4 regions of the Streptomyces sp. NBC_01255 genome follow, and region 3 is predicted to be linked to each of the others. Evidence: riboswitches for the same ligand, from Rfam matches in the RefSeq annotation. Region 3 holds a riboswitch; each other region holds the start of a gene.
What was found. Region 3 has a riboswitch for cobalamin ahead of cobN (cobaltochelatase subunit CobN). Riboswitches for the same ligand answer to the same signal wherever they lie in the genome.

Region 1 (5,835 bases), 2.6 Mb from region 3:
GTTCGTCCCCGCGAGGTCGTAGGCGAGGAGGCTCAGCGCCACGGTCGCGAGGCCGGTGCCGGCGAGGGCGACGACCTGGGCGGTGAACAGGCGCCGGTAGGTGCGGTTGCGCAGCACGGACAGCATGGGGACGCCCCCGGTCGGCCAGGGCGGTCGGCGGACCTCTTCACCGTAGCCGATATGTGCATAGGTGCGCACACGTTGACGCCAGGTGGGCTCAGTCGTGCCAGGGTTCGCCGCTCACCACGTGGTCGGCGCGGCTGATCGCCTCGACGACCAGCCGCTTCAGGTGCCCGTCGGGCATCGCGTACACGACCCGCCGCCCGTCCTTGCTGGACTGCACGAGGCCGCCGAGTCGCAGCTTGGCCAGGTGCTGGCTGACGGCCGGGCGCGCGGCCCCGCACGCCTCGGTCAGGGCGCTGACGTCGGCCTCTCCGCGGGTGAGCAGCCACAGCAGGTGGAGCCGGGTGGGGTCGGCGAGGAGCGCGAACACCTCCGCCGCCGCGGCGAGTTCCCGCGCTCCCGGGGTCCGCTCGTGCGGACGCGGACGTGACACGGCGGCCGCCTCGGCATCCGCCGCCGGATCCGTCGTGGGGTCGTCGGGGCCTGCGGCGTCTGCCGGATCTGCGCGCTCGGACATGGGGCCATCGTAGGCAGAGGCGTCCCCGGCTCAATCTCCGGCGGGAGCCGGGAGCGTGCCCAGGAAGCGGATGTGCGGGTGGCCTCCGGGCGTCGGCCGGGTCACCGTGGCGCGTACCCGGTACACCTCGGCGATGAGCTCCTCCGTCAGGACCTCGTCCGGGGTGCCGCGGGCCACCACCCGGCCCTCCGCGAGAACGACGAGCCGGTCGCAGTACATCGCCGCGAGGTTCAGGTCGTGCAGGGCGACGACGGCGGTCAGGCGGAGCCCGGCGACCAGGGTCAGGAGGTCGAGCTGGTGCTGGATGTCGAGGTGGTTGGTGGGTTCGTCGAGGAGGAGTTCGCGCGGTTCCTGGGCGAGGGCGCGGGCGATCTGGACCCGCTGGCGTTCGCCGCCCGAGAGCGTCCGCCAGGAGCGGTGGGCCTTGTCGGCGAGGCCGGTGCGGGCGAGGGCGGAGCGGACGGCGGCCTCGTCCGACGCCGACGCGGGGGTCCAGGCCCTCCGGTGCGGGACGCGGCCCAGCCGGACGGCGTCGAGGACGGTCAGGTCGACCTGGGTGTCGGCCTGCTGCTCGACCGCGGCGAGGCGCCGCGCGACCGTGCGGCGGCCGAGGCCGTCGAGGGGATCGCCGTCGAGGGTGACGACGCCGCTGTCGGGGGCGAGGACGCCGGCGAGGAGGCGCAGGAGCGTCGACTTCCCCGAGCCGTTGGGACCGAGCAGGCCGGTGACGGTGCCGGGACGCGGGGCGAGGCTGACACCGTCGAGGACGGGGCTGCCGCCGACGGTGCGCGAGACCCGGTCGGCGCGGAGCCCCGTGGCCGTGCCCGCCTCCGCGGTCATCGCGTACCCCTCGTGCGGTAGAGGACGAGGACGAAGGCCGGTACGCCGATCAGCGAGGTCACCACGCCCACCGGGACCTCCTGGGGATCGAGCACCGTACGGGCGAGGGTGTCCGCCCAGACGAGGAAGACCGCTCCGGTGAGCGCCGTGACCGGCAGCAGCCGGGCGTGCCCGGGGCCGACGAGCGCGCGGGCCGCGTGCGGCAGGACGAGACCGACGAAGCCGATCGCGCCGGCCGCGGAGACCAGCGCGGCCGTCAGGAGGGCGGTGACGCACAGGAGGACCGTCCGGGCGCGGGTGACGGCGACGCCCAGCGACGCGGCGGCGTCCTCGCCGAAGGCGAAGGCGTCCAGCGTCCGCGCGTACCCGCCGCAGATCAGCAGGGCCGCCACGAGCACCGCTGAGCACACCCGCACCTCGTCCCAGCCGACCCCGCCGAGCGAGCCGAGCAGCCAGAACAGCACGCCGCGGGTGGTCTCCGCGTCCGCGGCCGTCATGACGACGAAGGAGGTCAGCGCGGAGAAGAGCTGCATCGCCGCGACCCCGGCGAGGACCACGCGGTCCGGCGAACCGCCGAGGGTGTGGCTGAGCAGCAGCACGAGCGCGAAGGAGCAGACCGCCCCGAGGAACGCGCCGCCGGTGACGGAGACGACTCCCCCGCCGACGCCGAGGACGACGACCAGGACGGCGCCGGTCGAGGCCCCCGAGGAGACGCCGAGGACGAAGGGATCGGCGAGCGGGTTGCGCAGGAGCGACTGCATCACCGCCCCGCACACGGCGAGTCCGGCGCCGCACACGGCCGCGAGGAGGGTGCGGGGCAGGCGCAGGTTCCAGACGATCCCGTCCCGGATCGGGGACAGGTCCGAGGCGCCCCCGGTCAGATGGGCGACGACGACGGACCACACCTCGCCGACGCGGATGTCCGCCGGCCCGATGGTGATCGCCGCGGCGACCGACGCGCAGAGGACGGCGAGCCCCGCCACGGCCCACGCCAGTGCCCGGCCGCCGCGCCGCACCGTGGTCGACCGGGTGGGAGGCCGGGAACCGGGAGGACGGGGCGCGGCGGGGCGGGCGGGGCGGGTGAGGGTCACTTGGCGAGCCCGTACGAGCGGAGCGCGGCCGCCACCTTCTCGACGCCTTCGACGGTACGGATCGTGGGGTTCATCGCCTGGCCGCTGAGCAGCACGTACCGCTTCTTCCTCACCGCCGTCATGTTCCTCGTGACCGGGTCGGACTCCAGGAACGCGATCTTCTTCGCGGCGCTCTCCGCCGACTGGGAACGGCGGGTCAGATCGCCGATGACGAGCACGTCCGGGTCGCGGTCCGCGACGGTCTCCCAGTTGATCTGGGGCCACTCCTCGCGCGTGTCGTCGAAGACGTTCTTCGCGCCGAGCGCGCGGGTCACGATGCCGGGGGCGCCGCAACAGCCCGCCATGTAGGGGGACTCGGCGTTGGCGAACCAGTAGAGGACGGAGACGTCCTTGAAGTCGCCCGCCGAAGCGGCCTTCGCCACCCGGCCCCTGAGCTCGGCGACGAGCTTCTCGCCTCGCTCCGGCACTCCGAACACCCGGGCCAGGTCCCGGATCTCGCCGTGGACGGTCTCCATCGTGAGCGGCCGGGTGCGGACACCGTCGCCGTCGCCGCTGTTGTCCTTGTCGGCACAGTCGGTCGGCGAGACGTAGGTGGGGACGCCGAGCTTCGCGAACTGCTCGCGGGGCGCGACGCCGCCCTTCCCGAGGGTGTACGCGAACGAGGCGGCGGCGAAGTCGGGTTCGGTGTCGAGCACCTTCTCGAAGGAGGGGTAACGGTCGGCGAGGCGCGGCACCTTCGCGTTCTGCGCCTCAAGCCCCTTGAGGACGGGGTCGGTCCACGTTCCGGTGCCGACCATCCGGTCGGCCAGGCCGAGGGAGAGCAGGATCTCGGCGGCTCCCTGGTCGAGCGCGACGGCCCGCCGGGGCGGGCGGTCGATCCGTACGCGCTCACTGCAGTTGTCGAGAGTCACGGGGTAGCCGGAGCCCGAGCCACCGGCTGAGCTCTTCGCCGACGGCGTCGTGGCGGGTCCGCCGCCACAGCCCGTCGCGGTCACGAGCAGGGTCAGGGTGCCGGCGAGAAACAGCGCGGCGGAACGGACGGGGTGTGCGAGCGGCACGGAGCATTCCTCTGCGTCCACGGCTCATACGCGGAGCCTGTCGTACGGTGCTCCCCGGTCGACGGCGTGACGCCGGGGCCGCCAGCAGGTCTTCGGACTCGGGGTCATCCGGACGGGGCGCCTTCCCGGGCCTGTTCCGCCGCCCAGTGGCCGATGCTCCGCCCGTCGCCCTCACCGCTGCGCGTCAGCTCCGGTTTCCCACCGGATTCCCTGACCCGTACGCTCGCCCGTTCGGGTGAGCGCAAAGGTGCGACTGGCCTCGGCACAGTACCACCGGGGACCCGTCGCACCTCCGGCCGCGAGCCCGGCCTGATCGGCAAGACACCCCGCAGGTCAGAGGCGCAGCTCCTTCGCCTCGAAGCGGCCGTCGCCGAGGACGAGGACGAAGGTGACCTGCTGGCCCTCGGAGACCGTCTGCAGCTCTCCCTCGATGTCCGCGGCGCTGAAGTACACCTGTTCCTCGGAATCCACCGGGACGACGAAGCCGTACCCGCCGAGACGGTTGAAGGACTGCACGAACCCTTTGCTTCTGCCTTCCACGGCGGCCTCCCTGTCGTCACCGGCGAAGTGCCTCTCAGGGGAGATCTACCCCGTCGGCCCGCACTTCGCCCGTCATGGGAGACCGCCATGGGAGACCGTCGCGGGAGACCGTCGTGGGTGTTCCCTACACCGTGAAACGGAGGCGGCAGACGACGGCGTCCGTGTCGCGGCGGACGGCCCGGGCGACGAGCGCGCCCCGGCGGTTCTGGAGAGGCCGCTGCCAGAGCCGTTCCGGTTCGGCCTCCGGGATCAGGACGGTGATCCGGGTGTCGGGTTCGGCCTCCCGGAGGCCGTGGACGTACGCGGTGATCGGGCGCCCGAGCGTGCGGCGCTCCGAGGGGAGCCGGACGAGGGGGACGCCCGGGTTCCACAGGGCCCAGTCGCGCTCCAGGGCTTCGGTCAGGGCCCGGTCCTCCGGGTCCGGGTGGCAGACGGTGACCGCCCGGACCTCGTCGCCGAGGGAGACCGCGGCGGTCAGCGCCTCGCTGGTGAGGCGGTTCAGGGACGAGACCGGGACCAGGACGAGGGAGCGCGCGCGGTGCGGCGGCTCGGGGACGCGGCCGACGCCGAGCCGCTCGCCGATCCGGCCGTAGGCGCGGTGGACGGCCTCGAAAGCGAGGACCAGGACCGGGAGGGCGATCACGATCAGCCAGGCCCCGTCGTGGAACTTGGTGGCGGTGACGACGATCGCGGAGACGCCGGTGAGGACGGCGCCGAGCCCGTTGAGCGCGGCCCTGCCCCACTGACGGGTCGCCCGCCAGTGCAGGACCATGCCGGTCTGCGCGAGGGTGAAGCCGACGAAGACGCCGATCGCGAAGAGCGGGACGAGGGTGTTGGTGTCGCCGCCGGAGAAGACGAGCAGGGCGGCCGAGACCACCGCGAGCCAGACGACGCCGTGGCGGTGGACCTGGCGGTCGGCCTTCAGGCCGAAGACGTGCGGCAGGTAGTTGTCGCGGGCCAGCAGTTTCAGCAGGACGGGCAGGCCGCCGAAGGAGGTGTTCGCGGAGAGCGCGAGCAGCACCATGGTGGCGAACTGGACGACGTAGAAGGCCCAGTTGTGGCCGAGGGAGGCGTCGGCCAGCTGGGCGAGGACGGTGACGCCCTCGACCGGCTGGAGACCGAAGCGGGAGATCAGTACGGAGAGGCCGATCAGCATCACGCCGAGGAGCGCGCCGAGCGCGACCTCCGCGCGCATCGCCCGCTTGGCGGCGGGGGTGCGGAACGACGGGACGGCGTTGGCGATGGCCTCGACGCCGGTGAGGGCGGAGCAGCCGGAGGCGAAGGCCTTCAGGAGGAGCAGGGCGCCGACCGTGGTGGCGTCGGCGGCGAGCGCGGAGGCGTGGCCGGCGGACGCGGCCGTGGAGACCGGGCCGTCACGGAAGAGGCCGACGACGATCAGGACGAGGATCGCGCCGATGAACACGGCGGTGGGGGCGATGAACGCCCGGGCGGAGTCGACGATCCCGCGCATGTTGACGGCCGTGATCAGGACGAGGACGGCAAGGCAGATCCCCAGCCGGTCGTCGTGGAGGCCGGGGAAGGCGGAGGTCAGGGCGGCGACGCCGGCCGTGACGGCGACGGCCACGTTCAGGACGTAGTCGAGGACCAGGGAGCCCGCGGCGACCAGGCTGGTGCGGCGGCCGAGGTGCGCCTTGGCGACCGCGTA
Region 2 (5,835 bases), 3.5 Mb from region 3:
GGTGGAGGCGATCGCCCGCCAAGTGGACGCGCGCTGCCGGTCCTTCGGGGTCGCGCTGAGCGCGTGCACCACCCCCGCCAAGGGCAGCCCCACCTTCGATCTCCCCGACGGCGAGCTGGAGTTGGGCATCGGCATCCACGGCGAGCCGGGCCGCGAGCGGCGCGCCATGATGACCTCGCGGGAGATCGCGGACTACGCCGTCGACATCGTGGTCGAGGACCTGCGTCCGTCCGGTCCGGTGCTCGCGCTGGTCAACGGCATGGGCGGGACCCCGCTGCTCGAACTGTACGGCTTCAACGCCGAGGTGCAGCGGGTGCTGGCCGAGCGCCGGATCCCGGTGGCCCGGACACTCGTCGGGAACTACGTGACGTCGCTCGACATGGCCGGCTGCTCGGTGACCCTGTGCGAGGTGGACGAGGAGCTGCTGCGCTTGTGGGACGCGCCGGTGCAGACGCCCGCGCTGCGCTGGGGTCGGTGAGGCAACGTAGGGGAGACGGTGTGGGAGAGGGAAAGGACGCAGACATGGGTGAGACATTCGGCGCGGAGTTTCTCGTGCGGTGGCTGGAGGCGATGGCCGGGGCCGTCGACCGTGAGGCCGATCGGCTCACCGAGCTGGACTCGGCGATCGGTGACGCCGACCACGGCGTCAATCTGAAGCGAGGGTTCGCGGCCGTGGCGGAGCTGCTGGCGAAGGAACCGCCCGCGACGCCCGGTGCGGTGCTCGTCGCCGCGGGGCGGCAGCTGATCTCCACGGTGGGCGGTGCTTCGGGGCCGCTGTACGGGACGCTGCTGCGCCGTACGGGCAAGGCGCTGGGCAAGGGCGAGCGGGTCGACCGGGAGCGGCTCGCGGAGGCGTTCGGTGCAGGTGTGGCCGCCGTGGCCCAGTTGGGCGGCGCCCAGGTGGGCGACAAGACGATGCTGGACGCGCTCGTCCCGGCCGTGGAGGGGCTGTGGAGCTCCTTCGGGGCGGCGCGCGCGGCGGCCGAGGAGGGCGCGCTCGCGACCGTACCGCTCCAGGCGCGCAAGGGCAGGGCCAGCTATCTCGGCGAGCGGTCGATCGGGCACCAGGACCCGGGGGCGACGTCGTCGGCGCTGTTGTTCGCCGAGCTCGCCGCCACAGCCCGTACGGAGGGTGCCGCGTGAGCGAGACCGCGCCGGTCGGCATCGTGCTGGTCTCGCACAGCGCGGATGTCGCGGCCTCGGTGGCGGCGCTGGCCCAGGGCCTCGCGGGCAGCGGCGGGACGGCGCCGATCCGGCCGGCAGGCGGGCTCCCCGACGGCGGTCTCGGGACGAGCGCCGAGCTGATCTGCGCGGCGGCGGAGGCCGTCGACGGCGGCGCCGGGGTGGCGCTCCTCGTCGACCTGGGCAGTGCGGTCCTGACGGTGAAGGCGCTGCTCGCCGAGGGCGACGAGCTGCCGGAGGGCGCCCGGCTGGTCGACGCGCCGTTCGTCGAGGGCGCGGTCGCGGCGCTGGTGACGGCGAGCGCGGGCGGGGATCTCGACGCGGTCGCCGCGGCGGCGTCGGAGGCGTACGCCTATCGCAAGGAGTGAGGCAGGAGGGACGGAGGGAAGGGGCGAGGGTGTCGACTTGATAAGCAAGTGAGGAGTTGCCTATCCTGGGGTGGTGGCCGACGACCTTTTCAAAGCCCTGGCCGACCCCACCCGCCGCACGATCCTCGACGAGCTCACGGAGAAATCCGGACAGACACTGTTCGAGATCTGTTCGCGCCTGAGCATGAAGCATCAGCTCGGCATCTCGCGCCAGGGGGTCTCCCAGCACCTCGCCGTGCTGGAGGCCGCCGGGCTCGTCGAGACCAGGCGAGAGGGCCGCTACAAGTTCCACGACCTGAACACCACCCCCTTGCGGCACATCACCGAGCGATGGCCCGTGCCCGACACCCCAGGACCGGAGAAGAGCACCTCATGAAGATCCATCTGACCAGCGTCTTCGTCGACGACCAGGCCAAGGCCGAGCGTTTCTACACCGAGATCCTCGGCTTCGTGAAGAAGCACGACGTCCCGCTGGGCGAGACGGACCGGTGGCTGACCGTCGTCTCGCCCCACGAGCCCGCCGGCACCGAACTCCTCCTGGAGCCCGCCGGCCATCCGGCGGTCAAGCCGTACCGCGACGCGCTGGTCCAGGACGGCATCCCGCTGGCCCAGTTCGCGGTCGACGACGTGCAGGCGGAGTACGCCCGTCTGCGCGGCCTCGGCGTCCACTTCACCCAGGAGCCCCTGGAGATGGGCCCCGTCACCACCGCCGTCTTCGACGACACCTGCGGCAACCTGATCCAGATCGCGACGGAGCCTAAGTAGTACGAAGCGGTGGCGGGCCGGCCACCGGTCGGCCCGCTCTCCCCGCCGTCAGCCGACGACGGCGTCGAGCTCCACCTCGACGAGCCATGCGGGATCGATGAACCGCGAGACCTCGACGAAGGTCGTCACCGGCCGAACCTCCGAGAACCGCTCCCCGTGTGCCCGCGCGGCCTCCTTCCACGAGGTCACGTCGGTCAGCATGACGCGGGTGCGCACGACGTCCTCCAGTGACGCACCCGCCGCCTTCAGTGCCTCCTCGGCGATGTCGAGACACCTGACGGTCTGGGCGTACACGTCACCCGGCGCGACGGCGGCCCCGTCGTCGCCGATGGGAGCGGTCCCGGCGACCGCCACGTACGCACCCTTTCGAACGGCCCGGGAAAAGCCGATCTCCGGTTCGAGTGGGGACCCGGAACTGACCCTCTGTCGAACATCACTCACCGCTCCGTGCTCCTCCGCGTTGTAATGCACCTGGTCAACGCACTAGTGTCGCAGGGCCTTGGTGTACGGGAAACCGGTGCGGTACCGGTGCGGCCCTCGCCACTGTGATCGGGAGTTCCGGCTCCACACCCATGGGAGACCCCCGCGGGCAAGCCACTGGACCGTTGTGGGAGACCACCGCGGTGTGGGAAGGCGGAGTCGGGACGTATGACCGTCAGCCAGGAGACCGGCCAGGGTGCGTTGTCCATCCACGAGGTGCTGGAGAGGGTCTCCCAACCATGCATATAGCCGAGGGGTATCTGCCCCCCGTTCACGCCGCCGCCTGGGGCGTCGCGGCCGCTCCGTTCGTCGTCCACGGGGTTCGCGCGCTCACCCGTGAGGTGCGTTCCAACCCCGAGTCCACTCTGCTGCTCGGCGCCTCCGGCGCCTTCACGTTCGTCCTGTCCGCGCTCAAACTCCCTTCGGTGACGGGCAGTTGCTCGCATCCGACGGGTACGGGTCTGGGCGCGATCCTCTTCCGGCCGCCGATCATGGCGGTCCTCGGGACGATCACCCTGCTCTTCCAGGCCCTGCTGCTCGCCCACGGCGGGCTCACCACGCTCGGCGCGAACGCCTTCTCGATGGCGATCGTCGGGCCCTGGGCGGGGTACGGGACCTATCTGCTGGTGCGCCGGTTCGGTGCGCCGCTGATGGTCGCCGTCTTCTTCGGCGCGTTCGTCGCCGATCTGTCCACGTACTGCGTCACGAGCGTCCAGCTCGCGCTGGCCTTCCCCGACCAGGGCAGCGGCATCATGGGCGCCCTGGCCAAGTTCGGTTCCATCTTCGCCGTGACACAGATCCCGCTGGCGGTGAGCGAGGGCCTGCTCACCGTGCTCGTGATGCGGCTGCTCATGCAGTCCAGCAAGGGCGAGCTGACCCGGCTGGGCGTCCTGACCCGGTCCGCCACGAAGCGACACGAGGAGGCGGCCGCGCGATGAGCTTCACCGTCAGCCGGAACACGAAGATCAACGCCCTGCTCCTGCTCGTCGTCGCCGCGCTCGCCGTGCTGCCGCTCGCGCTGGGGCTCGGCGACCACAAGGAAGAGCCGTTCACCGGGGCGGACGCGGAGGCGGAGACCGCGATCGCGGAGCTCCAGCCGGACTACGAGCCGTGGTTCAGCCCCCTGTACGAGCCGCCGTCCGGCGAGATCGAGTCGGCACTGTTCGCCCTCCAGGCGGCGCTGGGCGCCGGTGTCCTCGCCTACTACTTCGGTGTGCGGCGCGGACGTCGGCAGGGTGAGGCCCGCGCGCTGGCGTCGCAGGCCGGCGAGGGTGCGGAGAGCGCGGACACAGCGGGTGCCGCGACCGCGGGCTCCCGCATCGAAGCCGAGGGCAAGGACGCGTAGCCGCCCATGTTGCCGATCGACGCGGCGGCGCACAGCAGTCGCTGGCGCCGCCGCCATCCCGTCGAGAAGGCCCTGCTCGGCTTCGGTCTCACGCTCTGCGCGGTGTGTCTGCCGCCGTGGCCGGGTGCGGTGCTCGTCGCGGCGGCCACGCTCGCGGTCCTGCTGGGCCCGGCCGGGGTGGCGGGCCGTCAGTTGTGGCGGGCGTTCCGCGTGCCGCTCGGGTTCTGCGTCACGGGCGCGGTGCCGCTGCTCTTCGAGGTGGGCGGGGCGCGGGGGTTCGTGGCCCTCGCGCCCGGCGGGCCCGTCCACGCGGGCGAGCTGCTGCTGCGGACCGCCGCCGCCTCGCTGGGGGTGCTGCTCTTCGCGTTCACGACGCCCGTCTCCGACGTGCTCCCCCGGCTCGTCCGTGCGGGGGTGCCCGCTCCCGTGGTGGACGTGGCGCTCGTGATGTACCGGATCATCTTCCTGCTCCTCGACTCCCTGTCCAAGATCCGCCAGGCGCAGGCCGCCCGCCTCGGGCACACCACCCGGGCGGCGACCTGGCGTTCGCTCGCCGGGCTCGGCGCCACGGCGTTCGTGCGCGCCTTCGACCGGGCGCAGCGCCTGCAGTCGGGGCTCGCCGGGCGCGGCTACGACGGGACCCTGCGGGTCCTGGTCCCCACGGCCGCGGTCTCCCGCCGGTTCCTGGCGGCGGCCGTCGGGCTCCTCTGCGGGCTCGTCGCCCTCACCCTCGTACTCGAAAGGTTCCTGCCGTGACGTCTCCGACGACCTCCGCGACGCCCGTCGTGGAGCTGGTGAAGGCGGGTTTCGCCTACGAGGACGGGCCGGCGGTCCTGTCGGACGTGGACTTCGCGGTGCCGGAGGGGCGGGCGATCGCGCTGCTCGGGCGGAACGGCAGCGGCAAGACGACGCTGCTGCGGCTGCTCAGCGGGGGGCTGCGGCGCGGGAGCGGGTCGCTGCTCCTGGACGGGGCGGAGGTGACGTACGACCGGAAGGGGCTGACCCGGCTGCGGACGACCGTGCAGCTGGTGGTGCAGGACCCGGACGACCAGCTGTTCGCGGCCTCGGTCGGTCAGGACGTGTCCTTCGGGCCGATGAACCTGGGGCTGCCGGAGGAGGAGGTACGGCTCCGGGTGCGGGAGGCCCTGGAGGCGCTGGACATCGTGGCCCTGGAGGACCGGCCGACGCATCTGCTGTCGTACGGGCAGCGCAAGCGGGCCGCGATCGCGGGCGCGGTGGCCATGCGACCCCGGGTGCTGATCATGGACGAGCCGACGGCCGGGCTCGATCCGCACGGTCAGGAGCGGCTCCTCGACGCCCTCGCGCGGCTCCGCGCGTCCGGCACGACGGTGGTGATGGCGACGCACGACGTGGATCTCGCGCTGCGCTGGGCGGACGAGGCGGCGGTGCTCTCCCCCGCCGGTCTGCGGACCGGTCCGGTCGCCGAGCTCCTCGGCGACGACGCCCTGCTCGACGCGGCGCGGCTGCGGCGGCCCTGGGGCACGTCCGTCGCCCGGCTGCTGCGCGCCCACGGGCTGCTCGCCCCGGACGCGCCCGAGCCCCGTACACCGGAGGAGCTGGACGCCTGGCTGCAGGCAGCACCTCTTGCTACTGAGTAGTAGACATCACGTTCCGAATCTTCTGCAACTAGTTGCATAACAGAGAGGGGTCCCCTAGAACTGAGGTCGACTGATC
Region 3 (5,835 bases):
TGAAGCCGACCGGGATGCCGAGGACGGCGGCGGGCCTGCCGGCGCCCTTCGCGATCATCTCCAGGAGGTGGAAGAGGGCGGTGGGGGCGTTGCCGATGGCGACGACGGAGCCTTCGAGGCGGTCCCGCCACAGTTCGAGCGCGGCGGCGGAGCGGGTGGTGCCGAGGTCGGCGGCGAGGCCCGGCACGGCCGGGTCGGAGAGCGTGCAGATCACCTCGTTGTCGGCGGGCAGCCGCTTGCGGGTGACGCCGCTGGCGACCATCTGCGCGTCGCAGAGGATCGGGGCGCCGGCGCGCAGGGCCTCGCGGGCGTTCGCGGCGACCTGAGGGGAGTACGCGATGTCCTGGACGAGGTCGGTCATGCCGCAGGCGTGGATCATCCGGACCGCCACCTGGGCGACGTCGGCGGGCAGGCCCGCGAGCTCCGCCTCGGCGCGGATCGTGGCAAAGGACCGGCGGTAGATCTCCGCCCCGTCCTTCTCGTAGTCGAACATCCTGGTGCTCTCGCTCATCTCGTCGTCGTGGCGGTCGTGCCGGTGGTGGTGCGGGCCGTGGTCACTGCTTCGGGCAGGGCGGTACGGGGGGTGGGGACGCCGTCCACCAGGTAGGCGCCGTCGGCGGTGGCGACGACGTCGACCCAGGTGCCGTGCGGATGCCCGCAGCGGCGCTCGCACCCGGAGTAATGAACAGGGAGAGGGAGGCAGAGGGCGGCCCCCGGGGCCGCGTCCTCGCGGACGTCCGCGAGGGACTTGGCGCACCCGGGGCGCCCGGTGCAGGCGCTGACGCCCGCCCAGGGGGAGTCGGGCCGGGTGATCAGCCCGGAGGCGGCGAGGGCGGCGAGCCGGTCGCGGTCCTGATGGCCCGCCGCCGCCGCCGCTGCCGCCGCCGCTCCCACGACGACCGCACCGCGCCACGGCGTCAGCCGCACCTCCTCGGCGGGCAGCAGCGCGCGCAGCTGGGCGGCGGTGAGGCGGCCGAGGGGCGCCAGGACGTACAGGGCGGTGGCGCCGAGGGGCCCGGGGGCGAGGGGCGCGCCATCGGGGACTTCTCGTACAGGTAGGGGTACGGGCTCCGCCGCGATCCCCGCGCGGGCGAGCGCGCCCGCCACGTCGGGGGCGCACCCATCCGGCAGCTCCCGCACCCGCCAGGCCCCGTTCCCGGCCTCGCGGGCGGCGTCCAGGAAGGCCCCGGCGGCGGCGAGGGCGGCCCGGGGAGCGTCGGCCCCGCCGACCCGGAAGGCCAGCCCGCCCACGTACAACAGCGCGGCACCCGGCTCCACTGCGACCAAGGTCACATCGCCGCCGAGGCCCGCCACGTCACCGCGCCCGTCGTCGAGGACGAAGAGGAAACGGCCGGACAGCGCCGCCGCCCAGGGCTCGGCGCACAGCAGGGTGTCCAGCTCACGGGCCCACAACTGGACCTCGGGGCCGCCGAGTCCGTCGAGGCCGGCGGCCGGGGAGGCCACGATGTTGCGGACGCGTTCGTGGGTGGGGGAGGGCAGCAGGCCCGCTTCCGCGAGCAGTGCGGCGAGCTCCGCCCCGCAGTCGTCCGCGAGGCCGCGCAGCTCCGCGTTCCCCCGGGAGGTGATGCTGACCCGTCCGTCGCCGAGGATCTCCGCCGCGTCCGCCAGCGCCTCGACCTGACGTGCCGTCAAGCATCCTGCGGGCAGCCGCAGTCGGGCCAGCCGGCCGTCGTCGGCGGCGTGCAGGCGCAGCGCCCCGGGGCAGGCGTCGCCACGGTCCCGTTTGCGAGCTTCGTCCCGTTCGGGCGTCGAGGGTGGGGTGGGCGGCATGGCGGCGAGCATACCCACGGGGAACCGGGCCACCACCGAGTGTGATCCGGCCGACTCCACGGCCCGCCCCGCCCCGCCGACCTCACGATCTAGGATGCAGATCGGCATGGGGTCCCAGGACCCCGGGGAGGAAGCCCGGTGAGAATCCGGCGCGGTCCCGCCACTGTGAGCCCGTACCAGCGATGGCACGGGTGAGTCAGGAACTCCCGCCGTCCACACGACCACCCGGGGCGCGGACAACCCCGAGGAAGGGCCTGCGCACGCCATGCTTCTGCTGCTGTCGCACTCCGACACCGACCTGCTCAGTGCCCGCGCGGCGAACGCCGCCTCGGCCGAGGGAGCCGGCGGCCCGGTCGAGTACCGGTTCGCCAACCCCTCCCGGCTGTCCCTCGCCGAACTGCCCACGCTCCTCGACGGCGTCGATCTCGTCGTCGTCCGCCTCCTGGGCGGCATCCGCTCCTGGGAGGAGGGGATCGACGCGATCCGCGCCACCGGGAAGCCGGTCGTCGTGCTCAGCGGCGAACAGGCCCCCGACGCCCAGCTGATGGAGACCTCGACCGTCCCCGTCGGCGTCGCCACCGAGGCGCACGCCTACCTCGCGCACGGCGGCCCCGGGAACCTGGAGCAGCTGGCCCGCTTCCTCTCCGACACCGTCCTCCTCACCGGCCACGGCTTCGAGGCCCCGGCGCCGGCCCCCACCTGGGGCCCGCTGGAGCGCACCGCCCGGACGACGACCGGCCCGACGATCGCGGTGCTCTACTACCGCGCCCACCACATGAGCGGGAACACCGCCTTCGTGGAAACCCTCTGCGCGGCGATCGAGGACACCGGCGCGCAGGCGCTCCCGCTGTACGTGGCGTCCCTGCGCGCCCCCGAGGCGGAGCTGCTCGACCGGCTCCGTACCGCCGACGCGATCGTCACCACCGTCCTCGCGGCGGGCGGCACCAAGCCCGCCGAGGCGCAGGCCGGCGGTGACGAGGAGGCCTGGGACGCGGGCGCGCTGGCCGGGCTCGACGTACCGATCCTCCAGGCGTTGTGCCTGACCGGTTCGCGCGAGAACTGGGAGGAGAACGACGAGGGCCTGTCGCCGCTGGACGCGGCCAGCCAGGTCGCCGTGCCCGAGTTCGACGGCCGGCTCATCACCGTCCCGTTCTCCTTCAAGGAGATCGACGCGGACGGGCTTCCGGCGTACGTCGCGGACGCCGAGCGCGCCGCCCGCGTCGCCGGGATCGCCGTCCGCCACGCGCGGCTCCGCCACATCCCGAACGCCGAGAAGAAGCTGGCGCTCGTCCTCTCCGCGTACCCGACGAAGCACTCCCGCATCGGCAACGCGGTAGGCCTCGACACCCCCGCCTCCGCCGTCTCGCTCCTCCGCCGCCTGATCGCCGAGGGCTACGACTTCGGCCCGGCCGAAGACCTCCCCGGCCTGATCTCCGGCGACGGCGACGAGCTGATCTACGCCCTCATCGAGGCCGGCGGCCACGACCAGGACTGGCTGACGGAGGAGCAGCTCGCGCGCAACCCCGTCCGCATCCCGGCCGCCGACTACAAGCGCTGGTACGCGACCCTGCCCGAGGAGCTCCGCACGCACGTCGAGGAGCACTGGGGCCCGGCGCCCGGCGAGATGTTCCTCGACCGCTCCCGCAACCCGGAGGGCGACATCGTGCTCGCCGCCCTGCGCCGCGGGAACCTGCTGATCCTCATCCAGCCGCCGCGCGGCTTCGGCGAGAACCCGATCGCGATCTACCACGACCCCGATCTCCCGCCGTCGCACCACTACCTGGCCGCCTACCGCTGGATCGCCGCCCGCGCCGAGGACGGCGGCTTCGGCGCCGACGCCATGGTCCACCTGGGCAAGCACGGCAACCTGGAGTGGCTGCCCGGCAAGAACGCCGGCCTGTCCGCCGCCTGCGGCCCCGACGCGGCACTGGGCGACATCCCGCTGATCTACCCCTTCCTCGTCAACGACCCGGGCGAGGGCACGCAGGCCAAGCGGCGCGTGCACGCGACCCTCGTCGACCACCTGGTGCCGCCGATGGCGCGCGCCGAGTCGTACGGCGACATCGCGCGCCTGGAGCAGCTGCTCGACGAGTACGCGCAGATCTCCTCGATGGACCCGTCGAAGCTGCCCGCGATCCGCGCCCAGATCTGGACGCTGATCCAGGCGGCCAAGCTCGACCACGACCTGGGGCTCCAGGACCGCCCGGAGGACGACGGCTTCGACGACTTCCTGCTGCACGTCGACGGCTGGCTGTGCGAGGTCAAGGACGCCCAGATCCGCGACGGCCTGCACGTCCTGGGCGGCGCGCCGGAGGGCGAGGCCCGCGTCAACCTGGTCCTCTCGATCCTCCGCGCCCGCCAGATCTGGGGCGGTACGCAGGCGCTGCCGGGCCTGCGCGAGGCGCTCGGCCTGGACGAGTCGGCCATGGACCGGGCCAGGACCGACGACATCGAGGAGCGCGCCCGCCGGGTGGTCGAGGCCATGGAGGCCGCCGGCTGGTCCGTGGACGCGATCACGGACGCCGCCGTACTGGGCCTGGGCGCCCCGCCGATGGGCGGCACGGCGTACGGGATCCAGCTGGAGTCCGTGAAGACGGTCCTCCGCTTCGCCTGCGAGCAGGTGGTACCCCGCCTCGCCGGCACGACGGACGAGCTGACCCACGCGGTCCACGCCCTGAACGGCGGCTTCGTCCCGGCGGGCCCGTCGGGCTCCCCGCTCCGCGGCCTGGTCAACGTCCTGCCGACGGGCCGCAACTTCTACTCGGTGGACCCGAAGGCCGTCCCCTCCCGCCTGGCGTGGGAGACGGGCCAGGCCTTGGCCGACTCGCTCCTGGAGCGCTACCGCACGGACAACGGCGAGTGGCCGACCTCCGTCGGTCTCTCCCTCTGGGGTACGAGCGCGATGCGGACCGCAGGCGACGACGTGGCCGAGGCGCTCGCCCTGCTCGGCGTCCGCCCGCTCTGGGACGACGCCTCGCGCCGGGTGAACGGCCTGGAGGCCATCCCCCTCGCCGAACTGAACCGCCCGCGTGTCGACGTCACCCTCCGCATCTCGGGCTTCTTCCGAGACGCGTTCCCGCACGTCATCGGCCTCCTGGACGACGCGGTACGCCTGGTCGCGGCCCTCGACGAACCGGCCACGGACAACTACGTCCGGGCGCACGCGCAGGCCGACCTGGCCGAGCACGGCGACGAGCGGCGCGCGACGACCCGTATCTTCGGCTCCCGGCCGGGGACGTACGGCGCGGGCATCCTCCAGCTGATCGACAGCCGCGACTGGCGCACGGACGCCGACCTCGCGGAGGTCTACACGGTGTGGGGCGGCTACGCCTACGGCCGAGGCCTCGAAGGCCGCCCGGCGCGCGCCGAGATGGAGACGGCGTACAAGCGCATCGCGGTGGCCGCCAAGAACACGGACACCCGCGAGCACGACATCGCCGACTCGGACGACTACTTCCAGTACCACGGCGGCATGGTGGCGACCGTCCGCGCGCTCAAGGGCACGGCCCCCGAGGCGTACATCGGCGACTCCACCCGTCCCGAGACCGTCCGCACCCGCACCCTCGTCGAGGAGACCTCCCGGGTCTTCCGCGCCCGCGTGGTCAACCCGCGCTGGATCGAAGCGATGCGCCGCCACGGCTACAAGGGCGCGTTCGAGCTGGCGGCGACGGTCGACTACCTCTTCGGCTACGACGCCACGACGGGCGTGGTCGCCGACTGGATGTACGACAAACTCACCCAGGAATACGTCCTCGACGCGGACAACCAGGCCTTCCTGAAGGAAGCCAACCCCTGGGCCCTGCACGGCATCGCGGAACGCCTCCTCGAAGCCGAGTCCCGCGGCATGTGGGAGAAGCCGGACCCGGAGACCCTGGCCGCCCTGCGCCAGGTCTTCCTGGAAACGGAAGGCGACCTGGAAGGCGCCGGGGGCACCGACGAGGAGGAGTAACCCTCCCTTCTCACCCGCAAGGTCTCCGAAGGCCTCGCTCACCGCACGGGGGTCGGTGGACGGGGCCTTCGGCATGCCGTGACCTCCGTGCATCG
Region 4 (5,835 bases), 1.6 Mb from region 3:
CACTGACCTCGCGGTACGGCCACGGGGCCCGGGATCTCCGCCAGGAGGTCCCGGGCCCCTGCGCGTGCCTCGCGAGGCAGACTGGCCCCATGGACTTCACGATCAGGGCGGTACGGCCCGAGGAGTACGAGGAGCTCGGGGATCTCACCGGGCTGACCTATCTGAACGACGGGCTGCTGCTCCACGGCGAGGACGACTTCTATCTGGCCGTGCTGCGCGACACGGCCCGCCGGGCCCGCGAGGCCGAGGTGCTCGTCGCCGTCGACGCGGACGAGCGGATCATCGGCGGCGTGACCTACGCCCAGGGCGACACCACCTGGGCGGACATAGCCGTCGTCGGCGAGGCCGAGTTCCGGATGCTCGTGGTCGCGCCGGAGGCCCGCGGCAGGGGCGTCGGAGAGTCGCTCGTACGCCACTGCGCGGACCGCGCGCGGGCCGTGCCGGAGTGCGCGCGGCTCGTGCTCTCCACGGACGCGAAGATGGTCTCCGCGCACCGGATCTACGAGCGGATGGGCTTCGTCCGCACCCCGGAGCGGGACTGGGAGCCGGTTCCCGGCCACCGGCTGCGGACCTACGCCCTGGAGTTCTGACACCCAAAGCAACCGAGGGCGACACAACATGTGGGGGGTGCCGCAAGCGGCGCCCCCCACATGTATGCTCATGCTCGCTGTCGACGCAGGGAAATCCGGCGCGAATCCGGAACTGTCCCGCAACGGTGTGCTTCGTACCCATACGCGCGTACGAGGCGAGTCCGAGGACCTGCCGACAGCGCGCCCGGTCCGACCGTTCCGGGTGTCACTGACGTCCGGGCCTCGCGGAGTGGGCCGGTGGACGCGGCGCATCCGGCGTACGGATGCCCGCCTGCCCGCCTTCCCCCGCCCGCGGCCCCGAGCCGAGCGAGGGAGAGCCCCACGTGACCATCGCGCCCGCCGATCCGGCCACGGCGATCGAGAGCGACGGACCCGGCACCGTGCTGCTGCGGACCCTGACCGATCTCACCGCCGACCTGCCCGACACCGACCCCGGCAAGGTCGCCGCCGCCGCGCTCCGCGGCCGCAGCGCCACGGCGGACGAGGCGGAACTGCGCGAGCTGGCCACCGAGGCGGCCGCCGGCCTGATCTCCGAGGACCCGGCCTACTCCCGGCTCGCCGCCCGGCTCCTGACGATCACCATCGCCGACGAGGCCGCGAGCCAGGGCGCGGTGTGCTTCTCCGCCTCCGTGGCCGTCGGTCACCACGAGGGTCTGATCGCCGACCGCACCGCCGACTTCGTCGCGCTGCACGCGGACCGGCTCGACGCGACCGTCGACCAGGCCGCCGACGACCGCTTCGGCTACTTCGGTCTGCGCACCCTCTTCTCGCGCTACCTGCTGCGCCACCCGATCACCCGCAAGGTGATCGAGACCCCGCAGCACTTCATGCTCCGCGTCGCCTGCGGCCTCGCCGAGGACGACAGCGTCCGCGCGCTCGACGAAGTGGCCGCCCTGTACGGCCTGATGAGCCGCCTGGACTACCTCCCGTCCTCCCCCACGCTCTTCAACTCCGGCACCCGCCACCCGCAGATGTCCTCCTGCTACCTCCTCGACTCCCCGCAGGACGAACTGGACTCCATCTACGACCGCTACCACCAGGTCGCGCGCCTCTCGAAGCACGCGGGCGGCATCGGCCTCTCCTACTCCCGCATCCGCGCCCGCGGTTCCCTCATCCGCGGCACCAACGGGCACTCCAACGGCATCGTGCCGTTCCTCAAGACCCTCGACGCCTCCGTCGCCGCCGTGAACCAGGGCGGCCGCCGCAAGGGCGCCGCCGCCGTCTACCTGGAGACCTGGCACGCGGACATCGAGGAGTTCCTGGAGCTCCGCGACAACACGGGCGAGGACCAGCGCCGTACGCACAACCTCAACCTGGCGCACTGGATCCCGGACGAGTTCATGCGCCGGGTCAACGCGGACGCCGAGTGGTCGCTGTTCTCCCCGGCCGACGTGCCCGAGCTCGTCGACCTGTGGGGCGAGGAGTTCGACGCCGCCTACCGCGCCGCCGAGGCCAAGGGCCTGGCCCGCAAGACCATGCCGGCCCGTGACCTGTACGGCCGGATGATGCGGACCCTGGCCCAGACCGGCAACGGCTGGATGACCTTCAAGGACGCCTCGAACCGGACGGCCAACCAGACCGCCGAGCCCGGCCACACCGTCCACTCCTCCAACCTCTGCACGGAGATCCTGGAGGTCACGGACGACGGCGAGACCGCGGTCTGCAACCTGGGCTCGGTCAACCTCGGCGCGTTCGTGGACGCTTCGACCCAGGACATCGACTGGGAGCGGCTCGACGCGACCGTCCGCACGGCCGTCACCTTCCTCGACCGGGTCGTCGACATCAACTTCTACCCGACCGAGCAGGCCGGGCGTTCCAACGCCCGCTGGCGGCCGGTGGGCCTGGGCGCGATGGGCCTCCAGGACGTCTTCTTCCAGCTGAAGCTGCCCTTCGACTCCCCCGAGGCGCGCGCGCTGTCGACCCGTATCGCCGAGCGGATCATGCTCGCCGCGTACGAGGCCTCCGCCGACCTCGCCGAGCGCAGCGGCCCGGTCCCCGCCTGGGACAAGACCCGCACGGCCCGTGGTGTCCTGCACCCCGACCACTACGACGTGGAGCTCAACTGGCCCGAGCGCTGGGCCGCGCTGCGCGAGCGGATCGCCGCGGTCGGCATGCGCAACAGCCTGCTCCTGGCGATCGCGCCGACGGCGACCATCGCCTCGATCGCGGGCGTCTACGAGTGCATCGAGCCGCAGGTCTCCAACCTCTTCAAGCGCGAGACGCTGTCGGGCGAGTTCCTCCAGGTCAACTCGTACCTCGTCGACGAGCTGAAGCGGCTCGGCGTGTGGGACGCCCAGACCCGGGACGCGCTGCGCGACGCCAGCGGCTCGGTCGCGGGCTTCACCTGGATCCCGGCCGAGGTGCGCGAGCTGTACCGCACGGCCTGGGAGATCCCGCAGCGCGGCCTGATCGACATGGCCGCCGCCCGCACCCCGTTCCTCGACCAGTCGCAGTCCCTGAACCTGTTCCTGGAGACGCCGACGATCGGCAAGCTGTCGTCGATGTACGCGTACGCCTGGAAGCAGGGGCTGAAGACGACGTACTACCTGCGCTCGCGCCCGGCGACCCGGATCGCCCGCGCCGCCCAGGCGTCGACGACGGCCGCCGCGCCCATCCCCGTACAGGCGACCCCCGAAGAGGCCCTCGCCTGCTCTCTCGAAAACCCCGAGTCCTGCGAGGCCTGCCAGTAATGTCCAGCGACAACAAGAACCTGCTCGACCCGGGCTTCGAACTGACCCTCCGTCCGATGCGCTACCCGGACTTCTACGAGCGCTACCGCGACGCGATCAAGAACACGTGGACCGTGGAGGAGGTCGACCTCCACTCGGACGTCGCCGACCTCGCGAAGCTCACCCCCGGTGAGCAGCACATGATCGGCCGGCTCGTCGCGTTCTTCGCGACCGGCGACTCGATCGTGTCGAACAACCTCGTGCTGACGCTGTACAAGCACATCAACTCCCCCGAGGCGCGGCTGTACCTCTCGCGCCAGCTGTTCGAGGAGGCCGTGCACGTCCAGTTCTATCTGACGCTGCTCGACACCTACCTGCCCGACCCGGACGACCGCGCCGCCGCGTTCGACGCGGTCGAGGAGATCCCGTCCATCCGCGAGAAGGCGCAGTTCTGCTTCCGCTGGATGGACTCGGTGGAGAAGATCGACCGCCTGGAGACCCAGGCCGACCGCCGCCGCTTCCTGCTGAACCTGATCTGCTTCGCGGCGTGCATCGAGGGCCTGTTCTTCTACGGCGCCTTCGCGTACGTGTACTGGTTCCGGTCCCGCGGCCTGCTGCACGGCCTGGCCACCGGCACCAACTGGGTGTTCCGCGACGAGACGATGCACATGAACTTCGCCTTCGAGGTCGTGGACACCGTCCGCAAGGAGGAGCCGGAGCTCTTCGACGACGCCCTCCAGCAGCAGGTCACCGACATGCTGAAGGAGGCCGTGGAGGCGGAGCTGCAGTTCGGCCGCGACCTGTGCGGCGACGGCCTGCCCGGCATGAACACCGAGTCGATGCGCGAGTACCTCCAGTGCGTCGCCGACCAGCGCCTCCAGCGCCTCGGCTTCGCCCCGGTGTACGGCTCGGAGAACCCGTTCGCGTTCATGGAGCTCCAGGGCGTCCAGGAGCTCACCAACTTCTTCGAGCGCCGCCCGTCCGCCTACCAGGTGGCGGTCGAGGGCTCGGTGGACCTGGACGAGGACTTCTGACCCTGCACCGCCGCGCAGTCACCCATGCCGTGCACCTTAGGGTGCACGGCATGGGTGATCTCGCACGTACGCGCCTCGTGGCAGGCGCCGCCGCTCTGCTCACCGTCGTCGCCGGCCTGGGCATCAGGTCCGCGGCGACGGGGGTCGTGGCGAAGTACGCCGGTGACGCCCTCTACACAGTGCTGATCCTGACCCTGGTGGTGCTGCTGGCACCCCGGGTGCGGCCGCCGGTCGCGGCGGGGGTCGCGCTGGGCGTCAGCTGGGCCGTGGAGCTGTTCCAGCTGACCGGCGTACCGGCGGAACTGGCCGCGCACAGCACGCTCGCCCGGCTGGTGCTCGGCACGTCGTTCAACGCGCCGGACCTGTTCTGGTACGCGATCGGCGCGGCGGTCGGCTGGGCCGTCCACCGCGCCGCACGTGTACGTCCGCGTCAGGCGTTCGGCACCGTCTCGTAGCGCGGGGTGCCCTCTTCCATCTGGCGCAGGGCGTCCTTGCGGTCGCGCTTGGAGAGCCGGTCGATGTACAGGTAGCCGTACAGGTGGTCCGTCTCGTGCTGGAGGCAGCGGGCGAAGTAGCCGGTGCCGCGCACCTTGATCGGGTTGCCCTGGGCGTCCTGGCCGCTGACCACCGCGTAGTCGGGGCGGCCCAGCTCGGCGTAGGCGGTGGGCACGGACAGGCAGCCCTCGTTGGACTCGTCCAGGTGGCGCTGGTCGGCCGGCAGCTCCTCCAGGACCGGGTTGACCACGACACCGGTGTGCCGGGCGCCCTCGTCGTCCGGGCAGTCGTAGACGAAGACCTTGAGGTCCACACCGATCTGGTTCGCGGCCAGGCCCACACCCTCGGCGGCCTTCTGGCTGGCGAACATGTCGTCGATCAGCGCCGCGAGCTTGTCGTCGAACTCGGTGACGTCCTTGCACTCCTTGTGGAGCACGGGGTTGCCGACGACGGTGATCGGGCGGGCCGTGCCGCGCTCCCGGTAGGCGAGCTCACGCGCCTCGCAGTCCTCCGTGTCCACGACGAAGCCGTCGTTCACGTCGTTGATCTGCTCGTCAGTGTCCTGCTGCGTCATGACCGGCGCGTGCCTTCCTCGGAACCCCAGTAAAACGATCCCGTACAGCCTACGGGCAGCGTCAGCAGACCTCTTCCAGATCCCGCCACTCACGGCTGTCGGGGCTGTCCGCGACCCACCCGTCGAGGAGTCCGCGCACCAGGCCCGCCGGGGCCGCGATGCCGCACTCCCGCTCCGGGACCCACAGCTCGCCGGGCGAGCGGTGGCCGAGCGGCCCGGGGTGCCCCGGCTCGCTGTGGTCGTGCGGGTCGGAGTGCTCGCCCTCGCCCTCGGCGCTCGGCATGGTCGACTCCGAACAGGCGCGGCAGAGCAGCCGCACGGAGGACGACCAGTCCTCGGCGGCGAAGCCGGCCTCGGCGGCGAGCTGCTCCAGGGCGTCCCGGTCGGCCTCGGTGGCGGCCTCCAGGAGGACCACCCAGGTGGGGACGGGGGACGGCGCCCACAGCTCGATCTCGTCGAAGACCGGGTAGGAG

Region 1: linked by a shared signal. The riboswitch ahead of OG357_RS08345 (ABC transporter substrate-binding protein) and the one ahead of cobN (cobaltochelatase subunit CobN) in region 3 are both predicted to bind cobalamin.
Region 2: linked by a shared signal. The riboswitch ahead of OG357_RS36150 (energy-coupling factor ABC transporter permease) and the one ahead of cobN (cobaltochelatase subunit CobN) in region 3 are both predicted to bind cobalamin.
Region 4: linked by a shared signal. The riboswitch ahead of OG357_RS12740 (ribonucleoside-diphosphate reductase subunit alpha) and the one ahead of cobN (cobaltochelatase subunit CobN) in region 3 are both predicted to bind cobalamin.

What each region holds. Positions count from the first base shown of each region.
Region 1 covers NZ_CP108474.1:1,930,724-1,936,558, forward strand. Annotated here, with positions in the region: gene OG357_RS08325 (MFS transporter) at 1-126, opposite strand, end outside; gene OG357_RS08330 (ArsR/SmtB family transcription factor) at 218-640, opposite strand; gene OG357_RS08335 (ABC transporter ATP-binding protein) at 671-1,480, opposite strand; gene OG357_RS08340 (FecCD family ABC transporter permease) at 1,477-2,571, opposite strand; gene OG357_RS08345 (ABC transporter substrate-binding protein) at 2,568-3,629, opposite strand; cobalamin riboswitch at 3,696-3,902, opposite strand; gene OG357_RS08350 (cold-shock protein) at 3,963-4,169, opposite strand; gene OG357_RS08355 (APC family permease) at 4,294-5,835, opposite strand, start outside.
Region 2 covers NZ_CP108474.1:7,993,007-7,998,841, reverse strand. Annotated here, with positions in the region: gene dhaK (dihydroxyacetone kinase subunit DhaK) at 1-478, shown strand, start outside; gene dhaL (dihydroxyacetone kinase subunit DhaL) at 523-1,143, shown strand; gene OG357_RS36170 (PTS-dependent dihydroxyacetone kinase phosphotransferase subunit DhaM) at 1,140-1,550, shown strand; gene OG357_RS36165 (ArsR/SmtB family transcription factor) at 1,624-1,926, shown strand; gene OG357_RS36160 (VOC family protein) at 1,923-2,315, shown strand; gene OG357_RS36155 (RidA family protein) at 2,364-2,756, opposite strand; cobalamin riboswitch at 2,771-3,006, shown strand; gene OG357_RS36150 (energy-coupling factor ABC transporter permease) at 3,035-3,733, shown strand; gene OG357_RS36145 (energy-coupling factor ABC transporter substrate-binding protein) at 3,730-4,140, shown strand; gene cbiQ (cobalt ECF transporter T component CbiQ) at 4,147-4,896, shown strand; gene OG357_RS36135 (ATP-binding cassette domain-containing protein) at 4,893-5,759, shown strand.
Region 3 covers NZ_CP108474.1:4,521,745-4,527,579, forward strand. Annotated here, with positions in the region: gene OG357_RS20210 (precorrin-8X methylmutase) at 1-511, opposite strand, end outside; gene OG357_RS20215 (cobalamin biosynthesis protein CobG) at 508-1,803, opposite strand; cobalamin riboswitch at 1,881-2,015, shown strand; gene cobN (cobaltochelatase subunit CobN) at 2,057-5,740, shown strand.
Region 4 covers NZ_CP108474.1:2,922,272-2,928,106, forward strand. Annotated here, with positions in the region: gene mctP (monocarboxylate uptake permease MctP) at 1-6, shown strand, start outside; gene OG357_RS12735 (GNAT family N-acetyltransferase) at 90-590, shown strand; cobalamin riboswitch at 655-781, shown strand; gene OG357_RS12740 (ribonucleoside-diphosphate reductase subunit alpha) at 914-3,280, shown strand; gene OG357_RS12745 (ribonucleotide-diphosphate reductase subunit beta) at 3,280-4,293, shown strand; gene OG357_RS12750 (ribosomal maturation YjgA family protein) at 4,344-4,748, shown strand; gene def (peptide deformylase) at 4,724-5,362, opposite strand; gene OG357_RS12760 (tetratricopeptide repeat protein) at 5,424-5,835, opposite strand, start outside.